One region of the Sporosarcina sp. 179-K 3D1 HS genome, then DNA from elsewhere that is predicted to be linked to it. Evidence: a T-box and tRNA genes for the amino acid it is inferred to sense, from the RefSeq annotation. Region 1 holds a T-box; the other holds one or more tRNA genes.
What was found. A T-box is a leader RNA that pairs with one kind of tRNA and senses whether it is charged. The one in region 1 lies ahead of tyrS (tyrosine--tRNA ligase), so its partner is inferred to be a tRNA-Tyr.
Positions count from the first base shown of each region.

Region 2: it has a tRNA-Tyr gene. The T-box ahead of tyrS (tyrosine--tRNA ligase) is inferred to sense a tRNA for this amino acid. The anticodon was not compared.

Region 1 is NZ_JBFEGI010000002.1:323,152-340,572, forward strand. It holds gene pilM (pilus assembly protein PilM) at 55-2,145, opposite strand; gene AB1K83_RS04310 (bifunctional 3-deoxy-7-phosphoheptulonate synthase/chorismate mutase) at 2,389-3,474, shown strand; gene ccpA (catabolite control protein A) at 3,562-4,563, shown strand; gene AB1K83_RS04320 (acetoin utilization protein AcuC) at 4,703-5,869, opposite strand; gene AB1K83_RS04325 (acetoin utilization AcuB family protein) at 5,866-6,504, opposite strand; gene AB1K83_RS04330 (GNAT family N-acetyltransferase) at 6,521-7,153, opposite strand; gene acsA (acetate--CoA ligase) at 7,339-9,057, shown strand; gene AB1K83_RS04340 (transglycosylase domain-containing protein) at 9,173-12,103, opposite strand; T-box leader at 12,209-12,405, shown strand; gene tyrS (tyrosine--tRNA ligase) at 12,534-13,799, shown strand; gene AB1K83_RS04350 (cobalamin-binding protein) at 14,062-14,874, opposite strand; gene AB1K83_RS04355 (MFS transporter) at 14,871-16,163, opposite strand; gene AB1K83_RS04360 (Ku protein) at 16,559-17,386, opposite strand.
Region 2 is NZ_JBFEGI010000016.1:50,468-62,916, reverse strand. It holds partial or broken rRNA gene AB1K83_RS16725 (23S ribosomal RNA) at 1-194, shown strand, start outside; rRNA gene rrf (5S ribosomal RNA) at 337-452, shown strand; tRNA gene AB1K83_RS16715 (tRNA-Asn) at 495-569, shown strand; tRNA gene AB1K83_RS16710 (tRNA-Ser) at 573-663, shown strand; tRNA gene AB1K83_RS16705 (tRNA-Glu) at 685-759, shown strand; tRNA gene AB1K83_RS16700 (tRNA-Val) at 806-881, shown strand; tRNA gene AB1K83_RS16695 (tRNA-Met) at 1,013-1,087, shown strand; tRNA gene AB1K83_RS16690 (tRNA-Asp) at 1,091-1,166, shown strand; tRNA gene AB1K83_RS16685 (tRNA-Phe) at 1,233-1,308, shown strand; tRNA gene AB1K83_RS16680 (tRNA-Thr) at 1,323-1,398, shown strand; tRNA gene AB1K83_RS16675 (tRNA-Tyr) at 1,406-1,490, shown strand; tRNA gene AB1K83_RS16670 (tRNA-Trp) at 1,497-1,570, shown strand; tRNA gene AB1K83_RS16665 (tRNA-His) at 1,601-1,676, shown strand; tRNA gene AB1K83_RS16660 (tRNA-His) at 1,707-1,782, shown strand; tRNA gene AB1K83_RS16655 (tRNA-Gln) at 1,791-1,862, shown strand; tRNA gene AB1K83_RS16650 (tRNA-Gly) at 1,868-1,942, shown strand; tRNA gene AB1K83_RS16645 (tRNA-Cys) at 1,953-2,026, shown strand; tRNA gene AB1K83_RS16640 (tRNA-Leu) at 2,052-2,132, shown strand; gene AB1K83_RS16635 (RNA polymerase sigma factor) at 2,454-2,978, shown strand; gene AB1K83_RS16630 (hypothetical protein) at 2,953-3,843, shown strand; gene AB1K83_RS16625 (hypothetical protein) at 4,052-4,567, opposite strand; gene AB1K83_RS16620 (B3/4 domain-containing protein) at 4,589-5,284, opposite strand; gene queG (tRNA epoxyqueuosine(34) reductase QueG) at 5,342-6,478, shown strand; gene trmL (tRNA (uridine(34)/cytosine(34)/5-carboxymethylaminomethyluridine(34)-2'-O)-methyltransferase TrmL) at 6,481-6,954, shown strand; gene AB1K83_RS16605 (hypothetical protein) at 7,260-7,559, shown strand; gene AB1K83_RS16600 (NCS2 family permease) at 7,610-8,911, opposite strand; gene AB1K83_RS16595 (methyl-accepting chemotaxis protein) at 9,101-10,036, shown strand; gene AB1K83_RS16590 (RluA family pseudouridine synthase) at 10,112-10,948, opposite strand; gene AB1K83_RS16585 (thioredoxin family protein) at 10,967-11,440, opposite strand; gene AB1K83_RS16580 (disulfide oxidoreductase) at 11,442-11,867, opposite strand; gene AB1K83_RS16575 (GNAT family N-acetyltransferase) at 11,993-12,449, shown strand, end outside.

The DNA.
Region 1 (17,421 bases):
CCCACCTGTTTTTATGTTTATGGAGAAATTAGCAAGATTCAAAAACGACCTGGTTTAATAAAGTATGATCTCCAATGAATCGCCGCCGAAAATGGTGTCGCGAAATCCGATCGGCTCCCCATTCCTTAGCAACTTATATTGGCTCGCTGAACTGCCTGGGAGCTTATAGTCGGTAAAGGCGAAAATATCACTGAATGTGAATCCGCTTTGGCCAGTAGGGATGAATTGCAGATGATCCCCCGGCTTGACGACTGATTGGCTGTCGGCCGGCTGGCTATTCAGCGTAACAGCATGATGCGGTTTACTCAACTGGAGGCGCTCACCGTTAAAGGTGATAGTCGCTATTTCCTCCAATTTCTTTCCGAGTTCTTCTGCGATATTTGCCACAGTGGGCAAGGTGGCAGTCCGGATCGTAATTTCATCGCCATCTTTCAGGACATGGGAAGGGGAAACCGGTACAGAGCCTAGAAGGTATTGTGTTACCTGTCTTTTGAGTGTCACCGTCTTACCATTTACTTGGATAGTGAACACTGGCTGGGCGAAATCCCGTTTTCCCAACCTTGCGGCTCCATCTGCTATTGTTCTCGGATAGAAAATCGTGATTTCATCATGATCCTGTACTTCGTTATCTATATGGACGGCGTTCCCGTTCCGGTATGCTTCAGGCATCAGCCGTACGGATTCCCCGTCTATCACGGCATGGATGGGCTCTACGTCGTCCAGCAAGTCCCGAATAGTCGCTGAGGCGTCTTTTCCATTCTCTCCGAGGGTGATTTCAATTGTATCTCCGTTAGAAATCAGATCTTTTATGTCCGCTTCCTTACCATTGACCCGGATGATGGATGGTCGACCGTGTTCCCCAGGAAGAATGATGCTCTTTCCGTTGACTGTAAAAGATATTCCGAGGCCGGGCATGCCGTATAATTGGTTCGCCTTGATATTGGCTGCCAGCAGGGCATCGCCGACTGTCATTTCTTTCAGCTCGAACAATCGGATTACTTTACCATCCACGGTGATTGACATGTAATGGATCGGTGCCCGTTTTGCAGCAATGGCAATCCCGATCGGCGTGACCAGTTCAGGAGAAGGGGGGAGGCCTGTTTCCATCGTGATGCCAGACAGTGCATCCGACCCCCGGATAGCGACCCGGTTCCCGGGGAGATCCAATGCAGAGCTTAGCTGGTCGGTCAGTCCGGGCGTCAAGCTACCACCCCCCACAACCATTACAGCCTTTGGAGAAACACCGTTGTTCAGGCGAATCATTTCACTTGCGATCGCTTGTGCGAGCCGCTTCACTGCCGGAGCAATCACATTCTTCAAATCGGTAGACGGCACTTGCTGTTCAAAACCTAAAATATCTGTGATGGTCACTTCGTTGGATGAATCTAGCTGTCTCTTGATGGCTTCTGCGACCGGAAAGTCCAGAAGATAGTGATTGCTAAGTTCCTCCGTAATTTCATCGCCTGCAAGCGGCACCATCCCGTATGCGATGACCGTATTATCATCCGTGACGGCAATATCTGAAGTTCCGGCCCCGATATCCACAAGTGCGACATTCAAACGTCTCATGGAAGGGGGGATCAAGACATTGATAGCGGCAATCGGTTCCAGTGTCAAAGCTTCCATTTGAAGTTCAGCGCGGTTTAAAGCCGCCAGAAGCGATTCCACGACGACGCGCGGCAGGAAAGTCGCGATCACATCAACGGAAGCCGAGCGTCCTGCTTGGTCGATCAGGCTGCCAATTTCCTCCCCCTCCAGCTTATAGTGAAGGACGGAATAGCCAACGCAATAATAATAGTCATCATCCTGTTTCACCGCATCCGAAGACAGCAGCTTCTGCTGGGCATTTTGAACGGCAGCCAGTTCCAGCCGGTTCACATCCTCCATGGAAATCAGGCTGTTTCCAGATATATCAATAGTCATGGAGCCTTCCGCGGTTTTTAAAGCCCTCCCGGCCGCAGCGACGCTAACACGTTTCAGCGGGCCATGCCGTTCCACGAGCATCTTCTTAATTTCCACGATAACGTCGGCTACACGCAATATATTATGTATTTGTCCATCAATCATGGACCGTTCCTGATGCTCGATCGAAACGAGGTCGGCTACATGAAATTGTCCGCCGCTTTCTTTTAGAATGATGCCCACAACGGACCTCGTGCCAATATCGAGTGCGAATAATGTGTTCGTCAGGATTTCCCACTCCCTTACCTTCATTTTGCAGGATTTTGGACTTTAAATTGACTAAAATAAAGTCATAAGTACAAATTAATTAGAGAAATAACGTGACTTTTCAATAAATATTCATTATACTTGGTCTATTATCTAAAAATGTAACATAGAAACCCTGTTTCGAAAAGGGCGTATATGGTACGGGGAGGAGAATGTCTGATGAGACAGAATGAGCTAGACCAGCTGCGCGATAGCGTGAATGAGCTGAACATCAAGATTTTGGACTTAATTAATGAACGGACTGCTGTCGTTCAGGAAATTGGGAAAGTGAAAGAAAAGCAGGGTGTTAACAGATATGATCCGATCCGTGAGAGGGAAATGCTTAATTTTCTAAAATCCTATAATGACGGCCCGCTTCCGAATGGTGTATTGGAACAGATTTTTAAAGGGATCTTCATGTCAGCCCTTGAAATACAGGAAGATGAGCAACGGAAAGCATTGCTTGTATCGCGTAAAAGAAAGCCGGAAGATACGATTGTGAATATCAATGGTCATCAAATTGGAGATGGTAAGCCTTCCTTCATTTTCGGACCATGTGCAGTTGAGTCGTACGAGCAAGTATTGGCGGTTGCCCACTCCATCAAAGCAAAAGGGTTGACGATGATTAGAGGCGGTGCATATAAACCACGTACGTCTCCATATGATTTCCAAGGCCTTGGTTTGGAGGGTCTTAAAATCTTGAAACGCGTGGCAGAAGAAACAGGCCTTTCTGTTGTAACGGAAATTATCACGCCTACGCATCTGGAAGAGGCCCTTGACTATATCGACGTCATCCAAATCGGAGCACGTAATATGCAGAACTTCGAATTATTGAAGGAAGCGGGAATGGTGAACAAACCGGTCCTTCTGAAACGTGGTCTTGCGGCGACAATTGATGAATTCATCAATGCTGCTGAATATATCATTTCCAAAGGGAATAGCGAGATCATGCTTTGTGAGCGGGGCATCCGGACATATGAACGGGCTACACGGAACACATTGGATATCTCAGCTGTACCGATTTTAAAACAAGAAACGCATCTTCCGGTATTCGTGGATGTGACACACTCAACAGGAAGAAAAGATTTACTTCTTCCGACCGCAAAAGCTGCAATTGCAGTTGGTGCTGATGGAGTGATGGCAGAAGTGCATCCTGATCCAGCAGTTGCATTATCTGATTCGGCTCAACAAATGGATATTGCACAATTCGATGAGTTTTATGAATCTATCCAACAATTCATGAAATCGTACCAAACTATTTCATGACGCGAAGCCGGGACTTTCAAGGTTCCGGCTTTTTGTTTATAATGGAATCGGGGATACTAGAGGCAGCTAGGAAAGGAAAGTGAAAAAATGGCTGTAACGATTTACGATGTTGCCAGGGAAGCGAATGTTTCGATGGCAACGGTTTCTCGGGTGGTGAATGGCAATCAAAACGTCAAGCCCGCGACGAGGAAAAAGGTGCTGGAGGTCATTGAACGTCTTGGCTATCGGCCGAATGCTGTAGCAAGGGGCCTTGCCAGTAAGAAAACAACGACAGTCGGCGTTATCGTTCCGGATATCGCGAAAAGTTATTACGCGGAACTGTTACGGGGCATCGCAGACATCGCGACCATGTATGAATATAATATACTACTTTCGAACTCTGACGAGCGGACGACAAGGGAGATCGAACTATTGGAGGATCATCTCGGAAAACAGGTTGATGGCCTGATTTTCATGAGTGACTCTATTTCTGACGAAGTACGGGCTGAGATTTCAACTGCGAACGTCCCTATTGTGTTGGCAGGTTCCTTGGACTTTGAATATCAATTGCCGACCGTCAATATCGATTTCGAGGAAGCAGCTTATGAAGCAGTCTCCAAGCTTATTCAGCATGGACACAAACAGATTTTATTCATATCAGGTCCTTTTACGAGAGATATTAACTCCATTTGTAAAAAGTCCGGCTATTTGCGGGCGCTCCAAGATGCAGGTCTACCTGTGGAAGAATCCTACATTATTGAAACAGATGGCATGTATGAACATGTATATGAATTATGGGATCAACTCAGCGGCTTGCCGGGGAATCCGACCGGCATTTTTGCAAGCAATGATGTAATTGCTGTCGGTATTTTCAATGCGATTCGAGACGCCGGATTATCCGTTCCAGATGATTACGAAATTATCTGCTTTGAACATTCTCTCCTTGCCCGAATAGTACGTCCGCAATTGACAACGATTGCAGTGCCGCTTTACGATCTCGGAGCTGTATCCATGCGTTTGTTGACAAAATTGATGAACGGGGAAGAAGTGGAGGAACAGCAAGTCTTTTTACCGTACCGGCTTGAGGAGCGGGGCACTTTATCAAAGTGACCCTAGTCCACTAAATACATGCCATAAGTAAACAAAAGGGCAATTACCATCGAATCTTCTGGAATCGGAGGTAATTGCCCAATACTTAAAATGATGTTAGATTTCAGAACATTTTGTGTAAAGAGAGCCCTTTATATAGTTATTTTTTCTGCTTTTCATTACGAATGATATGTAGGGCCCGATCTAGCATTTGCGCATTCTTTTCCGTGATTTCTTCTTTTCTCGGAATAGGTTCATAAAGCGGATCAGGATCTTCCCACGTCGGAATGAGCGGTACCGGAGAATGGCTTTGCCAAGTGGATAGCCATTCTTCAGGAAGCGGTCCGGTTGGAGTGGGAATTTGCTTCATAGCTAACCAAATATGGGACCATGCTCTCGGGACGACCCGGTAAATATCATATCCGCCACCTCCGACAGCGATCCATCTTCCATTACAATACGTTTCAGCCATTTCCCGTGCAACCCTAGGAATTTCTTTATAGATTTCCAGCGTGCCGTACAGATGGGTGAGCGGGTCGAAATAATGGGCATCCGCCCCATTTTGCGTCAAAATGACATCCGGTTTGAAAAAGTCCACCACTTCTTCCATGGCTGTTTTATAGATGGAAAGGAAAGACTCGTCTTCCGTAAAAGCATCGATCGGAAAGTTGAAGGATGTCCCATACCCAGCACCGTTCCCACGTTCCGTTATATTCCCTGTGCCTGGGAATAAATAGCGGCCTGTTTCATGGATCGACAAGGTACAAACGGACGGATCGTCGTAAAATGTCCATTGAACGCCATCACCGTGGTGGGCGTCTGTATCTACATAGAGCACTCGCGCTCCGTATTTTTCCTGCAAGTATTTGATTGCGACGGAACTGTCGTTATAGACGCAAAAACCGGAAGCCCGTCCTTGGAACCCATGATGCAAACCGCCGCCCAAATTCACTGCATATTTCGAATGTCCTTCCATAACTTGCTCCACCGCAGACAACGTGCCGCCAACCAGCATGGCGCTCGCTTCGTGCATATTCGGAAAAATAGGGGTGTCCTCTGTCCCGATTCCGTAAATGCTTGCCACATCTTCTCGCAATTCGCCTTTTCCCGCCCTTTTGACAACATCAATGAACTTCGCATCATGTACGAGAAGCAGCTCTTCATCTGTCGCCATGCGAGGTGCTATTATATCACTATCCTGAATCGCACCAATTTTTCTCAACAGGTCAAGTGTCATAACGATCCGTTTTTGATTAAATGGATGCGTGTCTGAAAATGAGTATCCTAGTTGATCTTCGGAAAATATGAAGACCGCGTCTTTTTTCATACGTCAATCCCCGGGACATTCGGCCAAAGCACTTCAAATCCGCTTTCTTTCAAACCTTCGATAATTGGGAGGGGATTCATTGTTTTGATCCGAACAACTAGGATCTTGTTAGACTCATTTTCTTTGTCAGGATAGACAAGCACACTCAGGACATTTATTTTGTGTTCATGAAAGACTTTGGATACTTCGTACAGGATTCCGGGTAGGTTCGGAACCCGCACTTCAATTTGTGAACCGGGCTGGTGGGCTCCGGTCAGTTCGATATATTTATATAGTAGATCTGTTTCCGTTATGATGCCGACTAACTGGTTATTCGTGACGACCGGCAATGAACCGATCCGGTGTTCGTAGAATAGGACCGCCACTTCTTCGACGAAATCCATCGGGTGGCCGACGATTGGATTTTTTGTCATAATATCGCATAATGGCATGTCATAATGTACTTTTTCTTGCCCATTCAAAGGTGTATTCGTCTTCAAATCGCGGTCCGATATGATTCCGACCACTTCACCGTCTGCCGTAACAATTGGTATATGCCGGATCCGCTCTTCCCGCATGATTTGAAGGGCATCTTTGACAGTATCATCCTGTTTTAAGGTGATGACGTCCGTGTTCATGATTTCTTCGATCAGCATTCAAATTCCCCCTATTTCAATACATGAATCGATTAATGAAACGCAAACTATCGAACTGTTGGATGGATTCCTGATCCACTCGTTTTCCGATCCGGGCCATTAAGCAGTTGGCAGGGTGGGAGCTGATTTCAGGATCATCCGTTGCAAAATATTCCATTCCCCCTGCTTTCATCATTTTCTCCATCACTTTTCGGTATTCCCAAACATTCAGTTTTGTTCCTTTCAAATCCCAATGCCAATAATATTCCGTTGTCAGGATGATATAATCCTCCATTGCATCGTCCATCATGGACACTTGAAGCATAGCTTTGCCAATACCGCCGCTCCGGTATTTCGGAATCACTTCAATCGCTCCCAATTCTATCAGGTTTACCATATTTCCTTGAGACCATCTTTCAAGCGGGTCGGGGTATAGGTAGGTAACATAGCCGACGATCTGATCGCCTTCCCGTGCAATGATGATCCGTCCCTCCGGCAAACCGGCTATCCCGACGATGGCCTGATGTTGCTGGGCAGGGGGCCTGAAAGCGACCAAGTCCTCATGAAAGTCCAAGCTAGCTAACTCTTCCGGCGAGATGGGACCTTCAATAAGCAGATTTCCGTTTTTGTGCTTAACTTCCATCGCATTATATGTTTTTATGTGCTCCAATAGTTTCACCACCTTGCTTTAATTTGCACATAAATCCAGTATACATGAAAAAGGCAAAAATATAGCGACAGAAACCGACAATGTAAAAACAATTAGAAAAGTAAATAGATTCAATAGCCAAAACATAGTGAATTGGTGTACAATGTAAAATATGTCAGACTGTAAGATAGAGAGGATGGTTTTAAATGGTGATGAAAGCGCTGCCAAGATTTGACGGAGATTACCAACTAGCGGATTACGATCAAACGGCGAAAAGTTTTAAATGGTCCGATGTGGAAAAGGAATTTAGCTGGTATGAGACTGGCCTGGTAAACATCGCACATGAAGCTGTTGATCGTCATGCGGATTCTTATCGGAAAAACAAAGTTGCACTTTATTATAAAGACGCGAATCGGAAAGAAGCCTATACGTATGACCAGATGAAGAGAATGACGAATAAAGCTGCGAACGTCATGCGGAATTTCTCGACGTTAGAAAAAGGGGATCGGGTTTTCATCTTCATGCCTCGTTCACCTGAACTCTATTTTTCATTGATCGGAGCATTGAAAATTGGTGCGATTGTTGGTCCGCTTTTTGAAGCTTTCATGGAAGGGGCCGTGTACGATCGGCTGGCGGACAGTGAAGCGAAAGCGATTGTCACGACACCGGAACTATTGAGTCGTGTGCCTCTTGAGAAGCTACCTCATTTAAAAACAGTTTTCCTGGTAGGGGAAGGGATTAAAGAAGAAGGACCGTTTATAGATTTCAACAAACGAATAAAAGAAGCTTCTGCTGATTTCCAAGTGGAATGGATGATGAGGGAAGATCCGACTCTGCTTCATTACACTTCAGGTTCGACTGGAGCTCCGAAAGGCGTCCTGCATGTCCAGGAGGCGATGGTACAACAATTGCAAACTACGCGCTGGGTTCTTGATTTGAAGGATGAAGATATATTCTGGTGTACCGCCGATCCAGGTTGGGTAACGGGAACTGCTTACGGCATCTTTGGCCCAATGCTCGTCGGAGCTACCAGTTTGGTATTGGGTGGCCGCTTTTCAACAGATAGTTGGTATGAGGCGATCGAGGAATATGGAGTAACCGTGTGGTATAGTGCTCCAACTGCATTCCGGATGCTCATGGGGGCTGGGGATGGTCCGTTCAGCAAATATGACTTGTCTTCACTCCGTCATATTTTGTCAGTCGGTGAACCGCTCAACCCGGAAGTCATTCGTTGGGGAATGGAAGTTTTCAATAAACGGATCCATGATACATGGTGGATGACTGAGACGGGAGCACAAACCATATGCAACTTCGGGTGCTTGCCGATTAAGCCGGGATCCATGGGAAAAGCGGTACCTGGCATTGAAGCGGCGATTGTAGACGATCAAGGTAACGTATTGCCTCCGAACCGGATGGGCAACCTGGCGATCAAGAAAGGCTGGCCGGCTATGATGCGTCAAATCTGGAACAATCCAGAAAAATATGATTCTTACTTCTTGAATGGGGAATGGTATGTTTCCGGGGATTCGGCTTATATGGATGAAGACGGATACTTCTTCTTCCAAGGACGTGTGGATGATGTCATCATGACGAGCGGTGAGCGGGTAGGTCCATTTGAAGTGGAGAGCAAACTGCTTGAACATCCTGCGATAGTCGAGGCGGGTGTTATTGGAAAGCCGGACCCGGTCCGTGGGGAAATCATCAAAGCCTTCGTTGCCCTCCACGAAGGGTACGAGCCTTCTGAAGAATTGGAAGAAGACATCAAGCAATTTGTGAAGAAGGGGCTTGCCGCGCATGCTGCGCCGCGAGAAATCGAATTTAAGGAAAAATTACCGAAAACGCGAAGTGGTAAAATTATGCGTCGCGTGCTGAAGGCGTGGGAATTGAACTTGCCGACAGGCGATCTATCCACAATGGAAGATTAAAGAATGTGGGGCTGTCCAAAAATGGACAGCCCCGTTTTTCATGTGAAAAGGGATCGTCCTGCAAGTCTTTTATCAGCTTGTAGGACGATCCCTATGTTATTTATTTTGACTCGGTTTAGTTGGGAGAAGAGTCCCCGTTCCCTGGGTTACCTTGGTTCCCATTGCTGCTATTGCCGTTTTGCCCATTTCCACCGTTCTCTCCACTATTTCCTTTGTCTTGGTCGCCAGAGGAAGTGCCTGGACCTGGATCGGTCGGAATATCGGCTACCGGTGGATCATTTGGATCTGGTGTCGGAGGTGTTTCCGTCTCTGCCGAAATCACATTGGAAGGTCCCGATAGTTTGCCTGTAATGTCTACGGCCACTACATAATAAGATCCTCCACTAATTGGGTACGTGTTGGCAGCTGAGCTTGGGACTGCCCCGATACGGCTTCCCCCTCGGTATACATAATAACCTACGACATCATTCGATGGGGAATTGCTCCATTGAAGCGTTCCTCCATTAACTGATGCACTGACAGGGGCAGGTGGGGCGCCATCTGCATGGAAGACCGCACCGCTTACTACTCTGGAGGAAAACCCTGAATTGGCAGGGAATAATTTTGAGGCCTCCCCTTTCAGTGGTCCGAGCATCCTTTCGATGAACTCACTATTTACCCCGACACCACCCGAAGAGACGAATTCAGGCGGAGTAGTCGGATGAGCCAAGTATCGATTGCCATTGATTGTCACATATGAAGAGGCGATGATACTATCATCCGGCTTGGTTGGCAACATGACACGTGCGTTGAAGAGATCGCTTTTCACCAGACCGGCAGACGAGCAGGCTGCTGATGGTGCCAATCCTGAAATGCCACAGAACGATCTGCTGACAACACCTTCTGGTTGTTGGAAACGAGCATTAGCTCCTATCAATTCCGGTTTGGTCTTATAGGCTGCATTCAGCAGTTGAGCAAAAAGCGTCGTTGTCCGTATATTTGACGTTCCGTAGCTTCGGTTACCGGGTCCTTGCAAGGATAGGGTCTGATATTTATAACCCATCCATACGCCAAGAGAAATGTTCGGATTATAACCGACTAGCCAGGAATCACTATACGAATCGGTTGTTCCTGTTTTGGCCGCAATATCAATATTGAAATTCAAATGATTCCTCATATTTGTTGCAGTTCCATACTTCGGTACGTCTCGTAACATATCCGTAATGATATAGGCGGTCTGCGGGCTGAACACGTCAACCGCTTGGGATTCATGCTGATAAACTATATTTCCTTCCCGGTCCTCGATTTTCTCTATTAAATACGCATCGATGAATTTACCGCCATTTGCAAACGTTGCGAACGCATTGGTGTTCTCTTCAACCGTCGTTCCGATACGCATGGCCCCTAAGGAAAAGGATGGATTCTCATAGTCGACATCCTGTAAATTGGAAAAGCCCATTTTCTGCAAGAACTCTGCCGGACGACGGTCTAGAATGTTCCGATACAATCGCGCGGTGGCAAGGTTTTGGGAAGAGGCAAGGGCTTGTCTTGCCGAAATGATTCCGAGTTCCTGGTTGCTGAGGAAGTTGACGGGCTTCCAGCCACTCCAGTTGAACTTGATGTCCACAACAGGACTTCCTGCACCGATGAAACCATATTCAATAGCAGGCGCAAAGACGGCTAGCGGTTTCATCGTCGATCCATTCTGCCTGAAGCTTTGGGTAGCGTGGTTGACAGCTTCTTCTCCGTGATTGCGCCCCCCGACGAATGCGAGGATCTTGCCCGTGTTATTTTCAAGCAACATCGCTCCCACTTGGACCGGATATTTAACAATTTCCATTTCGCCCGTTTCGCTATTTTTCTTTTCATCCGTGTACGTATATCCATAACGGTCATAATTTTGGGCCACTTCGTTCAAGGCATCATATAGCTCGAGATCTACCGTTGCGAAAATTCGGTATCCATCGTTTCTCATGGAGCGCTCTGCCATAATCATATACTTTTCATTCAATTTGGTTTCCACTTCAAGCCGATCTGGATCGATTCCATCTTTCTCGGCAATCAATTTCGAAAGGATTTGAACTGTTCGTCTTTGAATTTCTTCCGTCAAATATGGATAATGTTCATTTGATGGGATACTTGGCTCCCTAAAATCTTTCGTAATATCGTAGGCAATCGCTTCCTCGTATTGTTCCTTAGTAATATAGCCTGTCTCTTTCATCCGGAAAAGAACAGTTTTCATTCGATTGATACCCGGTTGTAAATATTCGGGTTCCTTTAAGCCTCTATTTCGATTATAAAATGGTGTGTAGGCAAAAGGCGCTTGTGGTATCCCAGCAATGTAAGCTGCTTGGGGCAACGTAAGGTCTTTTGCACTTTTATTGAAGATTCCTTCCGCTGCGGCTTCTATGCCCGCAATATTGGTCCCATTTGCGTTTCTTCCGTATGGAATAATATTCAAATAAGCTTCGAGAATCTCGTCTTTTTTCATAAAATGCTCAAGACGCATGGCAAGGAGAAGCTCTTTCGCTTTCCGTTCATATGAAACTTCGTTGGTCAGTATTTGGTTTTTAATTAGCTGCTGCGTTAGAGTGGAACCGCCTGTTTGGCTATCCGAGTTCGTAACATCTTGAAAAAGCCCTCGGAAAACTGCTTTTGGCACGATCCCGTTATGCTTGTTGAAGTACTCATCCTCTGTCGCCATAACTGCATCAATGACGTGCGGGGAGACATCCTCCAACCGAGTCTCTTTTCGCTCAATGTCCGCACTGACTTTTCTTAGATACTGGCCGTTCGTATAAATTTCCGACGTCTCTTCGTAATTGAAAATCGCTGCCCGCATCTCTTCTTTCGGGCGCAGTGGTTCTTTCGAAACAAGAGATGCAAAATAACCAGCACCTACGGAAGCGGCGAAAACGGTGAATGTCAAACCAAAGATTAGAAATAAGATCAAGAGATTCCAAAGTACTCCTGAAGTGATACGCAGATGCTTGGCCCATTTGGTTTGATTCATTTCCTCCAGTTTTTCTTCTATTAGATCAAGCCGATTTTTTTTCTGTTCGCTCAAATAGATCTACCCCCTGAAATCTTCAATAATTATACCATAATTTTTTGCAGGCTCACGATAATGTTGACAACTTCTGAAATTCATTTACAATAGGGAATGTATATTTTTCACATATTGAAAAAGTCGGAGTAGTGACGGTCGATCCGTAGAGAGAGGCAGCGGTTGGTGCAAGCTGTCCGGTACATCGTTTACGAATTACAGCTTTGGAGTGTGCGCAGGCGCGGCGTTATGGCGCTTTTGAGGTGGAGAATTAATTCTCAAGCCGGGTGGTACCGCGTTAATTTAAAATTAGCGTCCCTGCATGATTCGTTTCGGATCGTGTGGGGACTTTTTTATTTCCTAAGCACGATCAGTGATGACGCAGTGCGAAATTGTTCTAATCCGCATTCGTCATAGAAACAGGCTACATACTTACTAGGAGGTTTTCTGAATGAAAAATGAATTGATGGAAGATTTAAAGTGGAGAGGGTTGCTCTATCAGCAAACCGATGAAGAAGGCCTAGAAAAGGTGCTCAATGAAGAGAAAATTGCCCTATATTGCGGTGTGGACCCGACAGCGGACAGTATGCACATCGGACATATCGTGCCTTTGCTAACATTGCGCCGTTTTCAGATGCATGGCCATCGCCCGATCTTGCTCGTCGGTGGAGCCACCGGGATGATCGGGGATCCATCGGGCCGGTCTGAGGAAAGGCAGCTGCAGACGACAGAGCAAGTCGCGGAAAATGTCAAAGGCATCAAACGCCAGTTGGAAATGATTTTCGATTTTAATTCTGAAAATGGCGCTCAATTAGTGAACAATAACGACTGGATCGGTTCGATGACTCTCATCGAGTTTTTACGTGATTTCGGTAAGTTGTTGAGTGTCAACTACATGTTGGCGAAAGATAACGTTGCGTCCCGTTTGGAGCAAGGGATTTCCTATACGGAGTTCTCCTACATGCTCATCCAAGCAGCGGACTTCAATCATTTATACAAAAACTACGGCTGCCGTGTCCAAATCGGCGGGTCTGACCAGTGGGGCAATATTACGACCGGCCTTGAAGTGATCCGGAAAACACATGACGAGGAAGCGAAAGCGTTCGGCATCACGATTCCGCTCGTCACGAAAGCGGATGGCACGAAATTTGGAAAGTCGGCGGGCGGAGCGGTTTGGCTTGATGCGAAAAAGACATCTCCATATGAATTCTACCAGTTCTGGATCAATACGGCAGATGCGGACGTCATAAAGTACATGAAAATCTTCACTTTCTTGAAACGGGAAGAAATCGAAGCGTTGGAAGTGTCGGTGCAGGAAGAACCCCATTTACGAAAAGCCCAAAAAACGCTTGCGGAAGAAATGACCCGCCTGATCCATGGGCAAGAAGCACTCGATCAAGCTATCCGCATTTCGGAAGCATTGTTCAGTGGAGATCTGAAGGCTCTAACTGTGGATGAAATGAAAGACGCATTCAAAGATGTACCGACATTCGAGATGGAGAAAGCTGATAAAAACATTGTAGATTTCATTGTCGAATCAGGGGTTTCATCATCTAAACGCCAAGCACGCGAAGACGTGACGAACGGAGCCATTTCTTTGAATGGAGAACGGGTAACGGATACCGCGTATGAAGTGGGGGCGGCAGATCGTTTGGATGACGCCTTTACCATCGTCCGCCGTGGGAAGAAAAATTATAAAATGGTGAAGTTTAATTAAATGAAGGAAAGGGGGCTATCCTGTATTGGACAGCTCCCTTTTTCATTTCGGTTTATGGCGCTCATAAATTTTCTTAAGCGCTTATAAAAATGGATGGGTGCTCATAGTTTCAAAGAACCGCTTAAAAGTGCGAGGTGGCGCTTATATATCTCGACAAGCGCTTATATCGACAGAGAGCCGCTCATATTCCGTGCCAAGCGCTTATAACACGCGCTCCCATTCAAAAAGAGGCCATCCAATTTGCCGGACAGCCCTTCTTTATTTATGATTTCGTCACCCAAGCAGGAAGTTTCATATCCTGATAGGTTTCTGGATGTAGCAAGTTACCTAAATTAAATGCCCCTTCAAGCAGTCTTGGAGAGGGTCTGCAATATAAGGCTTCTTCCATTATATCGATCCGATCTTGCTGAACGGCGTCCATCTCTTTCCAACCGGGTCGTTTTAAGACTACTTCTTTTTTCACTTTATCCACACGGACGCCGACCCATGCCAACAGAATATGGTCGGGATTCCGTTTCAGCACGTCATCCCAATCGGTTTGGACACTGGCGAGTTCGACATCACGGAATTCATTCAACCCGCCGGCGATTTCACTGATTTCCGTTAACCAATTGATTTGACCCGGAGTGAAAATCGGCTTCGGCCACCATTCCCAATATAAGGATGGGCGATCCGGAACAGAGGAGGCCCGCTTTTCCATCTCAGAAATGAAATGCAGATAGTCCGCTTTGATCTGTTCCGCTTTTTCTTCAATGCCACACGCTTTGCCGACTGCTAAAAGGTTGTCCGCTATATCCTCGAGACTTTGCGGATCCAAAACAATATGTGGGATCTGACGCTTCTCCAACTCTTCCACATTCTTCTCCATTCCCGGAACGCTAAGTGACGCAATTACCAAATCCGGTTTAAACGTTTCCAATTTATCCATATCAATCGACAAATCGGGTCCCAACCTAGGCAAGGAGTTGACTGCTTGCGGCCAATCCGAATAATCATCAATGGCGACCAACAGATGTTCCAATCCAAGATAGCCGAGCACTTCGGTATTGCTCGGGCAAATCGATATCAGTTTCATCCTTTCACCCCAACTACATTCATATTTTTTCTTCCCGCCCAAAAGATGACGGGGACGAGCAGCAATGATAAAACGCCGCCTGCGATGGAAAGCGTTGCATAGCTTGTTTGGGCGGCAACCATTCCAGATAAAGCTCCTCCGGAAGCCCCCGATAAAGCGATCAATACATCGAGCGAGCCTTGTGTTTTTGCGCGAGTTTGCGGATGGGTCGCATCTACGATAAGCGCTGTTCCACTAATGAGTCCAAAATTCCAGCCGAGTCCAAGGAGTCCAAGCGCGATGGTGAGCAAAAAAACCGAGTCCCCAGGTGCGAAAGCCGCCATAAGACCTGCCGCGAGAAGTGTGAATCCTGAAGCAATTGCCATGGCGTTCCTTCCGACTTTATCGACAAGCATACCGGTTAAGAGGGAAGGAAGGTACATGGCACCAATATGTATGCCAATGACAAAGCCGATCGCACGCAAACTGTGACCGTGATGCCCCATATGGACCGGGGTCATTGTCATAATGGCCACCATCACGATTTGGCTGAGCAGCATTATCATGGCGCCAATCGCAATACCTCGTTTGTTATTGAGTGACTCGGTTTGGAGCGGGCTCGCGTCAGTATTTCGTTCAGCAGCAATCGCTTTAGCAACCAGAAATGGGTCAGGCCGTAAGAAGAGAAATAAAACCGTGCCTGCTAATAGAAAGGCTGCTGTCGCGAGAATAAACGGCCCGGCTAACGCAGGAATCCCGATAGTCAAAGCGAATTGTCCCATGACACCCACAAGATTCGGTCCCGCGACAGCACCGAGTGTAGTAGATACCATGGCAATGCTCACCGCAGTGGCCCTTTGTTTCGGGCCAGCCAAATCTGTTCCCGCATAGCGGGCTTGTAAATTGGTTGCCGTACCAGAACCATAGATCAAGAGCGAGAACATCAAAAGGATGATACTATCCGACATTGCGGCAAGAATGACACCGATTGCTCCAATACCTCCGGCGAAAAACCCGGCTGCCAATCCAAGTCGCCTCCCAGAGCGCTGAGACAATCTGCCGATTAAAAAGGCAGCGACTGCCGAGCCGAGCGTGAACATAGCGACCGGAACGCCAGCGTAGCTATCTGTTCCCAGCATATCTTGGGCGAGCAGGGCACCAACCGTAATACCAGCCGCCAGTCCGGCTCCTCCGAATATTTGAGACAGAACGACGATGAATAATGTCCTTCGATACAATTGTTGCTGTTTTTCCATGGAGTCGATAATACTTTCCGCTCCCCTGGTCATGCCCGAAGGCTTCTCAAGCATAGACGAAGTCACCTTTCCGAACGAAATTATGGGTCGTTTCATGAATTATATCATTTTTTCAGGAGCGAAACGCAGAAAACTTGGAATCTTATAGCTGGAAGGAAGATTCCTGGGGAAAAGTGCATGACGCAAAATAGGGGGTTCAAGGAAGCGGCTGGTCTGTGCTAGGAAACTTGTTCGGGAGCAAGCAAAACCAGCGTGAGTGCAATCATATCGCAGTGGACTGCAAGCAAGTTGGGTTAAAGTGCAAGCAAATCTGTATGTGCAAGTAAAACATTCCAGCTTGCAATCAAACCGGACACGGGTGCAATCAAATTGCGCTAAACTGTAAGCAAACGACACTTGAGTGCAAGCAAAACATTCAAGCAGCAAAATAGGGCCCCAAGCCGGGACCCTTATGCCTTCTTCTTCGCAGCTGCCCGTTTGCGCGGAGCAGGTTTTTTCATTTTTGTTTTATCAAGTGACGCTTGGAGCGCTGCCATCAAATCGGTGACGTTGGAAGGGGCGGCAGGCTGTTTCTCAGTTGCTGAGACAGTGGCGTTGCCGGATTTCTTTTCCTCAATCAATTCCATGAGCGCGGTACGGTAATCGTCGGTATATTTGGTAGGCTCGAAAGCGGTCGTCAGTTGATCGACCAATAGAAGAGCCGTGTCCAATTCTTTTTGGACAATGGTGTCGCCGCCCGGAAGATTCGGTACATCCTGTACATCTCGGACTTCATCAGGAAAGTGGATCGTTTCCATTAATAACGCATTTTTATATACTCGGACAACGGCCAGTTGCTCCTTGGAGCGAATGATAATTTTGGCAACTCCGATTTTTCCTGAATCCTCCAACGTCTTTCGCAGGAGAGAGTACGCTTTTCCTCCTCCGCTATCGGGAGCCATGAAGTAACTCCGCTCAAAATAAATTGGATCGATTTCCTCCAGCTTAACGAAATCGATTATTTCTACGGCTTTATCTTCATTTTCCTTCTTCAATTTCTCCAAGTCCTCATCATCCAAGACAACAAATTTGTTTTTTGTGTATTCGTACGCTTTCACGATTTCTTCATTATTGATTTCTTTGTCACAAACAGGGCAGACTTTTTGATAATTGATGGGAGAATGGCATTCCTTATGCAGTTGTCGCAATTTGATGTCATTATTTTCGGTCGCTGCATGGAGTTTAATCGGGATATTGACTAATCCGAAACTGATGCTTCCTTTCCAAACCGTATGCAAATCCTTCACCCGCTTTCCTTTTTTATAGTATGGAA
Region 2 (12,449 bases), on a different contig from region 1:
AAGGCATCGCTGGGTAGCTATGTGTGGACGGGATAAATGCTGAAAGCATCTAAGCATGAAGCCCCCCTCAAGATGAGATTTCCCATTACATTTGTAAGTAAGATCCCTCAAAGAAGATGAGGTGGATAGGTCCGGGGTGGAAGTGCGGCGACGCATGGAGCTGACGGATACTAATCGATCGAGGACTTAACCTCAAACAAAAAGGTTGCATGGCTTGTGGTAAGCAGACAATGTTGGTTTTATCCGGTTTTGAGCGAACAAAATGAATTAATTTTGAAAAACGCTTGAAATACTCATTAGACTATGGTATAATAAGTCTTGTCTTGTGGAAAATAGTCCAGTGTCGATGGCGAAGAGGTCACACCCGTTCCCATACCGAACACGGAAGTTAAGCTCTTCAGCGCCGATGGTAGTCGGGGGATTCCCCCTGTGAGAGTAGGACGTCGCTGGGCTGTCATTTCCAAATGACTACTGAGTATTAGTAATGTTATTATTCCGCAGTAGCTCAGTGGTAGAGCAATCGGCTGTTAACCGATCGGTCGTAGGTTCGAATCCTACCTGCGGAGCCAATTGGAGAGCTGTCCGAGTGGCCGAAGGAGCACGATTGGAAATCGTGTATACGCTAACCGCGTATCAAGGGTTCAAATCCCTTGCTCTCCGCCAGTTATTTTACTTATTGAATATGGCCCCTTGGTCAAGCGGTTAAGACACCGCCCTTTCACGGCGGTAACACGGGTTCGAATCCCGTAGGGGTCACCATTTATTTAAACTAGCAGTAATGCGAAGCTTATCGCAATTTTAACCCGGAGGATTAGCTCAGCTGGGAGAGCACCTGCCTTACAAGCAGGGGGTCGGCGGTTCGAGCCCGTCATCCTCCACCATTTCTTTAATAGTATTGTCGCGGGGTGGAGCAAATCGCATAACAACGAATGCGATTAACGCCGACAGCGAAGCGTAAGGCGTCCAGTATGCCGAATGCGTAGAAGTACTTTTGTCTTATGAATAATATTATCGCGGGGTGGAGCAGTGGTAGCTCGTCGGGCTCATAACCCGAAGGTCGCAGGTTCAAATCCTGCCCCCGCAACCAAACGGTCCCGTGGTGTAGCGGTTAACATGCCTGCCTGTCACGCAGGAGATCGCCGGTTCGATCCCGGTCGGGACCGCCATTTATTTTCATTACATAGATTTGAAAAGGAAAGATAACACCGATTCAAATCCAATAATTACAATGTGGCTCAGTAGCTCAGTCGGTAGAGCAAAGGACTGAAAATCCTTGTGTCGGCGGTTCGATTCCGTCCTGAGCCACCATATATTTTCACCGTGCCGGTGTAGCTCAATTGGTAGAGCAACTGACTTGTAATCAGTAGGTTGAGGGTTCAAGTCCTTTCGCCGGCACCATCTTTCTGGTGGGGTAGCGAAGTGGCTAAACGCGGCGGACTGTAAATCCGCTCCCTCCGGGTTCGGCGGTTCGAATCCGTCCCCCACCACCATTATACAGGGGCATAGTTTAACGGTAGAATAGAGGTCTCCAAAACCTTTGGTGTGGGTTCGATTCCTACTGCCCCTGCCAATATTCTAGCTATTTCTAGCCTACTTGATGGCGGTTGTGGCGAAGTGGTTAACGCATCGGATTGTGGTTCCGACATTCGAGGGTTCGATTCCCTTCAGCCGCCCCATTCATGTTGCGAGATAATTATACTATAGTGGCGATTGTGGCGAAGTGGTTAACGCATCGGATTGTGGTTCCGACATTCGAGGGTTCGATTCCCTTCAGTCGCCCCATTATTTTTTGGGGTATAGCCAAGCGGTAAGGCAACGGACTTTGACTCCGTCATTCGTTGGTTCGAATCCAGCTACCCCAGTAGTTGCGGAAGTAGTTCAGTGGTAGAATACGACCTTGCCAAGGTCGGGGTCGCGGGTTCGAATCCCGTCTTCCGCTCCACTTTTTCTACGGCGGCATAGCCAAGCGGTAAGGCACGGGTCTGCAACACCCTTACCACCGGTTCGATTCCGGTTGCCGCCTCCAGTTTTGCTTCGTAACTTAATATTATGCCCGAGTGGTGGAATGGCAGACACGTCGCACTCAAAATGCGATGCCGCGAGGCGTGCCGGTTCAAGTCCGGCCTCGGGTATCCACGAAAAAAGGTACAACTTCGGTTGTATCTTTTTTTATTGGTTCAACTGGCAGCTCGAAAGCTCGTCAATCCCTGCAAGCGCCCATAACTTTGCGTGAGCGCTCATAACTTCGCACAGGCGCTTATAACTTCCCGTGGGCGCTCATAACTTCGGAAACTTCCTTCATCTGCTCTTAACCCCCTTTCCCCTTACAGCCATGTTACATGGCCATAAACAGTGTTTAATTCCATCCACTTATCCTCTCTTCATAAAAAGATTAAAATCTTGTAAGATTTGGTTACCTGAAACGTCTACTATATAAAGGGAGGGGAGAAAATGTGATACCACATTCGATTGAGGACTGGTTTTATAAATATGAAAAAGATGTAACCAGTTTTTTGATTTACTATACTGGGACGCTGGATGTGGAGGATCTTGTCCAAGACACCTTTCTGATTGCCTTGAAGAGCATATCTGCCTTTAAAGGAGAGTCCCATCCGAAGACATGGTTAATTACCATTGCGCGCAATCAGGTACTTGATACGTATCGTAGACGAAAGCTTTGGTCGCGCCTGACCCATTTGCTTCATTTGAAAGAGGAGCCCTCGGATGAAGTGGCGGCTTGGCTGGTCCGCAATCAAGAAGCGGATGCACTGTATCAGGCTATCCGGCAGCTTTCTCGAAAGAATCGGGAAGTGGTCATTCTCCGGGGAATTTTAGAAATGTCCTCCAAAGAGGTGTCTGCCATCGTGAATCTTACGGAAAATGCAGTAAATGTCATGTTTCATCGTGCGTTGAAGAAATTAAGACAATTACTGGAAGAGGAGGAGTCGGCCCATGGAAAAAACGAACGAATTACATGAGCAACTAAACAGCCTTCCCACTTATTCGCTGCCGGATAAAAAAAAGGAAGCCATTTTGCAGAATTTAGCCGAACCGCAAAAGAAACAACAACAAAACATGCGAGTAACTCGTCTTTTCCCGTCCATTACGCTTATGGTGGTCCTATTCGTCCTTTTCTTGTTTCTGAATGAAAGTCGGACTCACTGGAATGTAGGGCAGAACCAAATGGCAGACCGAGGAGAGTTATTTTCAGCCTCGCCTTATCAGGAGTTGATCGGCGTGGAAGGGAAAATTGGAATATTAGGTCCGCGCCATTTTGTAGCCGAGGATCCGAGGAGAGTCGCTAAGTTGATGTTATTTTTCTGGGGCACGCCTCAGGAAATGGTCTCTCAACCATATAAGGTGGAAGCGATCCATGCCAATGGAGAAGAGATCACTTTATCCGAGGGGGTCCTCAGCAGTCCGTTATACGAAGAAGATGCTCATGTGTTAACGAAGTTCACTCCATTTCCCATTGAAGGAGAATGGCAATTGTCTTTCTATATTGGCGAGAAGGTATTTGAAGAGTTTACAATCGAAGTACTGCCGCCCTTTCCTAAAACGGAATCGTATACATTACTGAATTCTCCCAAAGAAATAAATCCAGGGGAAGAAACAGAATTGTATATCGAAAAATATGGCAATGGGAAACGAGAAATCACGGTTGAGTTGAGGACATCCTCGGGTAAATTAGTTTCCACTCAAACGTTTCAGCGGGATGCAGACGCACTCCATGCCCCGACTTCGAAGAAATTGCTTATCTATCAAGGAGTCATGAACTTTCCAAAAAAGGGGAAGTGGATTCTCGTGATTGACGGAGAGAAAACGAAACCGTTTAAAAATTGAAGACGCCCCTTCCGCGATGGGTAGGGGCGTCCTCCATAGGGTGGGACCGATACGAAGTTAAGTGGCAGGAAACGGTTGCGTTGCCTGTAGTCGGTTATCGGGAAGTGGTCACAATGTAAAGGGTAACAGATGATTGGTTGGTCTCCATTAAATTGGACTATAGATCCCGTACCCTATGCCTTGAAAAGGACTCTCACCTTTTCAAGGCTCAAAAATAGTCGGTGTTGTCAAATTCCAGTTCAATCGCGTAGTTTTTCGCATTTATGCGGTTCGATACTTGATGGGCATCTTTTTCCGCTTGCAATGCTTTCAGACGATATGCTTCCGGGTCGAACAGAGCGACACGATAGAAGGTCGTGTTTTCACCATAGCCGAACTGGATTGCTTCCTTTTCGGAAGAAGCCAGTTCCTTATAAAAGTTGGCTTTTGCTCGAAGTTGGGTTGCCAGTTCGATCGCCTCGACAATCGCAAGCTGTTGGCCATCGAATTCAATTGTATGGTCGATATTGGCACGGTACATGAGGCGATCGAGCACTCGGCTATCGGTACGCACTTTTTCCAGCTCCGCTTCTACAACTGGCAAGGTACGTGGCCCTGTTTCAGGTGTCTTCCCTTTCTCCACCGTTGTGAAAGCAACGCGCCTCATTTCCGCTTCCAACTCATGAATCTTCTTTTTTATTATGCTCTTTAATTTGACGGCTTCTGCCAAAGTAATTTTACTCACTGGATTTCCCCCTATACACCTTCATTTGTCAATTGTAACGGATGGAGCGTCGGAATGTATAACATACGACTGGGAGTCACCACCGCTGATGCTGGTGAACATATTAGCGCAGGAGGTGGTCAGTTCAAGTGCCTCTTCTGCATCCATTGAAGGACGAATGAAGAACACTTGAAGGGCAGCGGTTGTTTCTTGGGTCACGGATGTCCGGATTGAATCGACAAACGGGCTTCCGAACGGACTATAATCATCTTTCAGCAATACAATCCCGGATAAGGAGTTGAAGCGGCCATTCAACCCTTCATAACCCTCATCTTCCGCTCCAACCGTGGCATGGATATTTCCGACTGTCTTATCAAAGTCGTAGATGCCTACCGGAATTTCATATTGCAGGGAGAAGAAGTTATTCAAATCGACTGCGCTGTGGAACGGCTGGATATAATTCTGTTTCTTGATCCGCCGCATCAGTGCTTCGACAGAGGGACGATACCGGTTCGGATCCGCCCCGAAGGTTTTCCAGACGTTGCGCCACTCTTGGATTCCCGAATACTCGGAAAACGCTTTGTCCTCTAATTCAAAGAAAAGCTGCTCTTGAAAAAGTTGTAATCTACCTTTTAGCATTTGAGGCGATTCTGCCACCGTAATTTTGGTATAATAATTAATGCCCAATTTCAAATCGGGCATGTCGGTCAGTAATTTTTGATCCAATTTAATTATCAATGACATCACCCTTTACCTAGTTTACCAATAATCTTAGCATAAAGGAGGCGATTTAGGGTGAACGCTGTTCAACTGCAACAAGCAATCCGGACTTACGCGGCTTCCATCGGCATTGACAAAATCGGTTTTACGACCGCAGCCCCGTTCCGGGAATTAAAAAACCGGTTGAAACGGCAACAGGAATTAGGCTATCAGTCGGGATTCGAGGAAAAAGACTTGGACAAGCGGACGGAACCGGCGTTGCTCCTAGATGAGGCGGAGAGCATCATATCCATTGCCATCGCGTATCCTTCCAAAATGCAGGATTCACCGAGAGGGAAAAAAGGGGAGCGACGGGGGCTCTTTTGCCGTGCGTCTTGGGGGATGGATTACCATACAGTACTCCGGGAGAAACTTCAGCTTTTGGAGCAATTTATAAAGGAATATGTGCCTGCAGCCCAGTTGCGTTCCATGGTCGATACGGGCGAACTCGTCGATCGGGCGGTGGCAGAACGCGCGGGTATCGGCTGGTCCGGGAAAAATTGCTCCATTATTACGCCGGAATTCGGTTCCTATGTGTATCTAGGAGAAATGATTACGAACATCCCATTTGAGCCTGACACGCCGATGGAAGAGGAGTGCGGCGACTGCACCCTTTGCCTGGATGCCTGCCCTACAGGAGCCTTAATACAAGGGGGCCAATTGAATGCGCAACGCTGTATCGCATTTTTGACGCAAACGAAAACACCGATTCCCGAGGAATTCCGGCGAGAAATCGGCAACCGTTTGTACGGATGTGATACATGCCAAACTGTCTGCCCGAAGAATAAACGGAAATACAACCTGCATCAACCAGCTTTTCAACCCGATCCGGAACTGGCAAAGCCATTGCTGCAACCGTTGCTGAAACTATCGAACCGGGAATTCAAGGAGCGCTTCGGCCATGTCTCCGGCTCATGGCGCGGGAAAAACCCGATTCAGCGGAATGCTATCATCGCTTTGGCGCACTTTAAAGAAGAAGCGGCTGTACCGGATTTGATCGGCATCTTACTAGAGGATCCGCGCCCTGTCATCCGAGGAACAGCCGCATGGGCGCTCGGAGAAATCGGTTCGGCGATGGGCTATGGCGCAATAGAAAAAGCATTACAAACAGAAGAAGATGAGTCTGTCCGAAAGGAATTGGAGGCAGCCATTGAGACCTTAGAGGAAGTGTAGAGATGACTATCCATGTTGCATTATTTGAACCACTGATTCCGGCTAATACAGGGAACATTGCCCGTACTTGCGCGGGAACGGGGGCGAAACTCCATTTGATCAAACCGCTCGGCTTTTCGACAGACGACAAAATGCTGAAACGGGCGGGGCTTGATTATTGGGAATTTGTCGATATCACCTATCATGATGGGATTGATGAATTATTTGCATCTTTCCCGGATGCCGAGTTTTACTTCATTACGAAGTTTGGAATGGAACCTTATAGCTCTTTCAATTTTTCGGATGAATCCAAGGACATTTTCTTCGTTTTCGGAAAGGAGACGACCGGACTCCCCGATGAGATCATCGAGAGCCGCCCGGAGCAATGTTTGCGAATTCCGATGAATGGGAATATCCGCTCGTTGAATTTATCAAACACAGCTTCCATTCTGATTTACGAGGCGTTACGGCAGCGAGGTTTTCCGGAATTGACATAAAAAAACGGGACAGCCTAATGGCTCGTCCCGTTTTCTGCAATCATTATTTTTTAACTTTGCCCGGCTTGTCTTCATACCCGCCAGTGAAAATAGCTGACAGGAATGAGAAGCAAACGGCTATGATTAGAATAAGTGTCATTGTGTGTGCCTCCCGTTAAGTCAATTGTTCTGTAAGTATTATACCCCAAATTATATGGAATTGGTATAGCGGGGCGATAAATTTGTGACAAAGAGGGGAAGATATGAAACTTTTGACGTTTTGATGCGTAGAAAAGATAATGCAATTGATTGTGGAGGGACTGCATATGAACTATTCAACTGGCTTGAAATGGATTACAGGTATTGCGGAGGCATTCTTGGCCATCCCAATTATCGGAGGCGCGATTGTTATCGGGACAGGCTATAATGCTTTGTTTATCATGTTTATTCTGCATGCGATTACACTGTTGCTGTCCATTCGTGAGGGACAGGGGAAAGCTGCTTCGATTTTAGGATTATTCACCAGTGTCGCTAGCGTCATCCCGGTGATTGGCTGGTTTTTGCATTTGATCACAGCAGGGGCTTTATTCGTTTCCGCTATCATGTCAACCCGTAATCGTATTTGATAGGAATATTAAAACTGCCCTTCCGCAATAGAAAGCGGAAGGGCAGTTTTTCAATGTGGCAAAAAGAGCAATTGATAGGTGAACAGGACAGCGAAAATATACAGTAGGAGCGGAACTTGCTTGCCCCTACCTTTAACCACCTTCAGTAAAGGATAAGTGATGAAGCCAAGGGCGATCCCTGTCGCGATGCTGGACGTCAACGGCATGGTTAAAATGACAAGAAATGCCGGAAACGCTTCATCGAATGAATCCCAATCGATTTGCTTCACTGCCCCGATCATCAAACTTCCGACGATAATGAGTGCCGGCGCCGTGATGGCTGAAACGCCGGAGAGCGCCGAGACGACCGGGCTGAAAAAGGCTGCTCCGATAAAGAGAACTGCTACGGTTAGCGTTGTAAGCCCCGTACGCCCTCCGACAGCGACGCCGGAAGAAGACTCTATATAAGCGGACGTCGGACTTGTTCCAAACATGGAACCGACAGTAGCGGCAACGGAATCGGCCAATAGCGCATGGCGTGCCCGTGGGAGCGATTTCCCTTTCATGAGCCCGGCTTGTTTGGCAACGCCGATCATCGTACCCGTCGTATCAAATAAGGTAACAATCAAAAAAGCGAATACGACACCGTACAGTCCGTGCGAAACGACATCCCCGGCCGCTTGGACCGGATTCCAGACCAAGAGGCCTTCAGGCAAGTGAGGGAGCTTCCAAGGCGCGCCCTCGAAATGGAGTTGTTTCGTAGCAAAAGCCACGATGCCGGTAGCGATCATCCCGATGAAAATGGATCCGTAGACGTTCAACGTCATGAGAATGATGGTGACGAGCAATCCGAAAAGTGTCAGTAACACGGGAGGCGATGTCAAGTCACCGAGCCTCACCAAAGTGGCCTCATGCGGAGCGACAAGTCCGGACAATCGCAGTCCTAAGAATGCGATGAATAACCCGATTCCTGCAGTGATGCCATGCTTCAAATTTTCCGGTATGGATTCAATCAGCTTCTCACGGAACGGAGTCATGGATAGGATAATGAATAACAAACCCGCTATAAATACAGCGGAAAAAGCAGTCAAGTAATCAAGTTGGCCATCCGATGCAATGACAACTGATGTAAAATATGCGTTCAATCCCATACCAGGTGCAATGGCGATCGGATAATTGGCGAATAAGGCCATCCATAATGTCCCGATGACAGTGGCAATGATGGTAGCCAGAAAAACTTGATCGAAAGGCACTCCGGCATCCGCCAAAATGATCGGGTTGACAATGACGATATACACCATCGTTAAAAAAGTCGTCATTCCCGCCAGAATCTCTGTTTTGGCATTCGTACCGGCTTTATTTAAATGAAACAAAAGGGTATCCTCCTTAAACACGAACTTTATTGAACACATTTTAAATAATATTCGTTTTTAATGAGAAATGCAATCATTACTTTCATATAATTTTATAGTAAAAATATATAAGACTTTCGAATTGGGTTATTTTTCATAAGGAGTATAAATTGTGGTATGATGAAAAAAAGCCAACAGGGGGAATGGGAATTGTTTAGAAGCAGAAAGAATGTCGGCCAAGACGAAAGTTTAAAGCAAGAACTTGAGCAACTTAAGATGGCTTATTCCGAGAGAGAAGCAGAAGATCTAGGACGTCTGACTGAAATTAAGAATGAATTGGCTGCTGCAGTCGACCAACATGAGAAAGTGAATGCCCAGCACAACATTTTAGAACAGGCAGTGGGGCAAATAGAGAAGAAATTTACGAATGTTGGAGAATTAAGTGAACAATCATCTGAAAAATCGCTAGAGTTGAACGACCGTGGAAATTCCCTCAAGGAGAAATCCTATGTAATGGTTGCCGAAGCTACGGAAGGGACGAAAGAAGTCCATGCGACAGCAGATGTGATCAAAGAATTGGGGAATCAGATACAAGCATCCGAGACGAATATGGAAAATCTTAGCGAGCGCTCAGTTGAAATCCAATCAATTGTCGGAGTGATTGAAGACATTGCGGCCCAGACCAACCTGTTGGCCTTGAACGCATCCATCGAAGCAGCCCGGGCAGGGGAATATGGAAAAGGGTTTGCGGTCGTCGCCCAAGAAGTGAGGAAACTTGCGGAAAGCACATCCGATAGTACTGCCAACATCCAAACATTGACAACATCCTTGCGCAACGAAATTGAACAAGCTTTGGAGGCTACCCGGAAAAGTGCAGAACTTGTGGAAAAAGGAGTCGCCGTCAGTTTGGCAACAGCCTCCAAAATTGAGACAATCCTCAGCACGATTGAAGAAAGTCAAGGGGATATCGGCTCCATTCAGGAAATGATCGAAGACCAAAAACAGCTCTCCGAAAAAGTGAAACAGGAACTCCTGGGAGCCAATGAATTATTTGCACAGGCGCATGAATTGATCATGCAGCATATTGAGGACGCAAAAGAAGTGGATGAGCGTTTGGAAAGCGGCATCCGCCAATTGAAACGTTGAATACTTAACGAAAAAGCATGGGCTCCCATCAATTGGGGCCCATGCTTTTTCTGTTGTGTTCACAACTACTCATATTCAGTCCAACTCCACCGTCGTTAATTCGCCGGTAAAAGGATGGACAAAAGATAGCTTCGTTGCCGTGAGTCGATAATTCCCATCCGGCGTTTCACTACCGTCATACAATGTGTCCCCTTTGACCGGATGCCCGATATGGGACAGATGGACACGGATTTGATGGGTTCTTCCCGTTTCCAGTTCCGCTTCGACGAAAGTGGAATCGGCGGTGCGCCGAATGACACGGAAATGGGTCGTGGCGGATTGGCCGGACGGGGACACCCGGCGCTTCGATGGATGATGGCGATCCCGTCCGATCGGGTAATGGATGGATCCTCTCGGCCTTCTCATCTCACCATCTACCTCTGCTACATACATACGTGTGATCTGGCCTTGCTCCAGCAAGCGATCAAACAGCGCCTTGGCGATCGGATGCTTGGCAACGAGAATGAGCCCAGACGTCCCTTTGTCGAGCCGATGAACATGCTCTGCGTAATCGCCTCCTTGCTCACGAACATAAGCGATCACTTGATTCATGAAAGTGCCCTTCTCCCCGGGCGTTGCCGGGTGGGTTGCGATGCCTGCGGGCTTTACGGCAGCGAGGATGTGTTCATCTTCATAGATGACGTCCAAATGGTCCGCATGGTCTGACTCATATGTGGACGGCGCATGGGGAAACTCGAACGTCAGCCGGGTTCCGGTCGGCAGAGGGGAGCGCCAATCAAGCGGCTCCCCCTCGACATCCTTCACGCCTTTTTCCATCCGCAACTCATGTACCGTCTTTTTCCCGGCCTGCCAGCGTTCCCGCAATAATTGCTCCACCGTCATATCATTTTCTTTCGTTGTGTAATGAAAAATGGACACTCCATTAACTCCTTATTTACCTTCAAATTCGTTGAAGAACATTCGGATGTTCTCATCGGGTTGTGCACCGCTCATCCGGCCGACCTCTTTCCCGTCACGGAAATGGACGAGTGTCGGCCAGCTTTCGATGCCATATCTTTCTTTGGCAGCGTCATAAAACTCCAGCATATTGTATTGATAGACATGTACATCCATCTCATCCGCGATCGGCATCATTCTCGGTGTCATTTCCATGCAGTATTGGCATTCCGGGCTAAAGAAATAGGCAGTCACGGGTTCACCGGAATCCACTTTTTCAAAAAGATCTTCCGGCATGATGATATTTTTGTAATTCTCATTGCCAATCAAGGCGATCGTCGATTTATCCAACTGATCCGTGCCATATGGATTGTCTTTCAACTTCACTTCGTTCGACTTGTTTGAAAGAACAACGATGAGTATAAAGATGGCAATGACGACGCCACCAATCAATAGTAATTTTTTCACTTCACTTGGACTCCTTCTGCCATTTCAAGAGGAAAAGGCTGGTAATTAAAATAATGAGAAATGCGATCAGTGCCAGGAATGGGATGGTAATAAAGCCGAAGTAGTTAATATATTGACCAGTACACGGTACATTCCCACATGTCGGGGCGCTATCCCGCAAGAAGGTCAATTTCTGGATACCGTAGTGATACAAAGAAATACTTCCGCCAACCAATGCAAAGACGGCGGTAGTCAACGCAATCCGCGCATTTTTCTGATAGAGCGCGATGCCGGCGATCAAAACGATCGGATACATGAGAATCCGTTGATACCAGCATAGTTCACAAGGTTCATACCCACGAACTTCAGAGAAGTATAATGAGCCGAGGGTTGCCGTCAAGGCGGTTATACAAATTAATATCAGGCCATTTTCCAGCCGTTTCTGCATAGGTTCCACTCCAATTCTAAGATTACATTTAAATTATATGTCGTGCATGGAGACAAGTAAAATATTATTAACCGCCCGTCCTGTACTATATAATGAAATGAGAACAGATAAAAGAGGTGATCCAGATGAGTGAGGAATTCGATTTATCATCATTTGAAGTCAGCATGGTCATCCGCCAAATGGAAGCGGATGATATTGAAAAGATATTGGCGATGCAGGAAGAATGCTTCCCAGGGATGGACCCGTGGGAAGAGGGTCATTTGAAGAGCCATTTGGCGATGTTTCCGGAAGGGCAGTTCGTCGCGGAACTCGACGGGGAAATCATCGGTTCCTGCTCCAGTTTGATCATCAACTTCGACGAGTATGACGACCGTCATACGTGGGATGATGTGACGGACGAGGGATACATTACAAACCATAATCCGGACGGCTACAATCTGTATGGCATCGAAGTGATGGTCCACCCAGCCTACCGTCGGATGAAAGTGGGTCAACGGTTGTACGAGGCGAGGAAAGAACTCGCGCGTCAGCTGAATCTCAAATCTATCATTATCGGCGGCCGGATACCGAACTACCACAAAT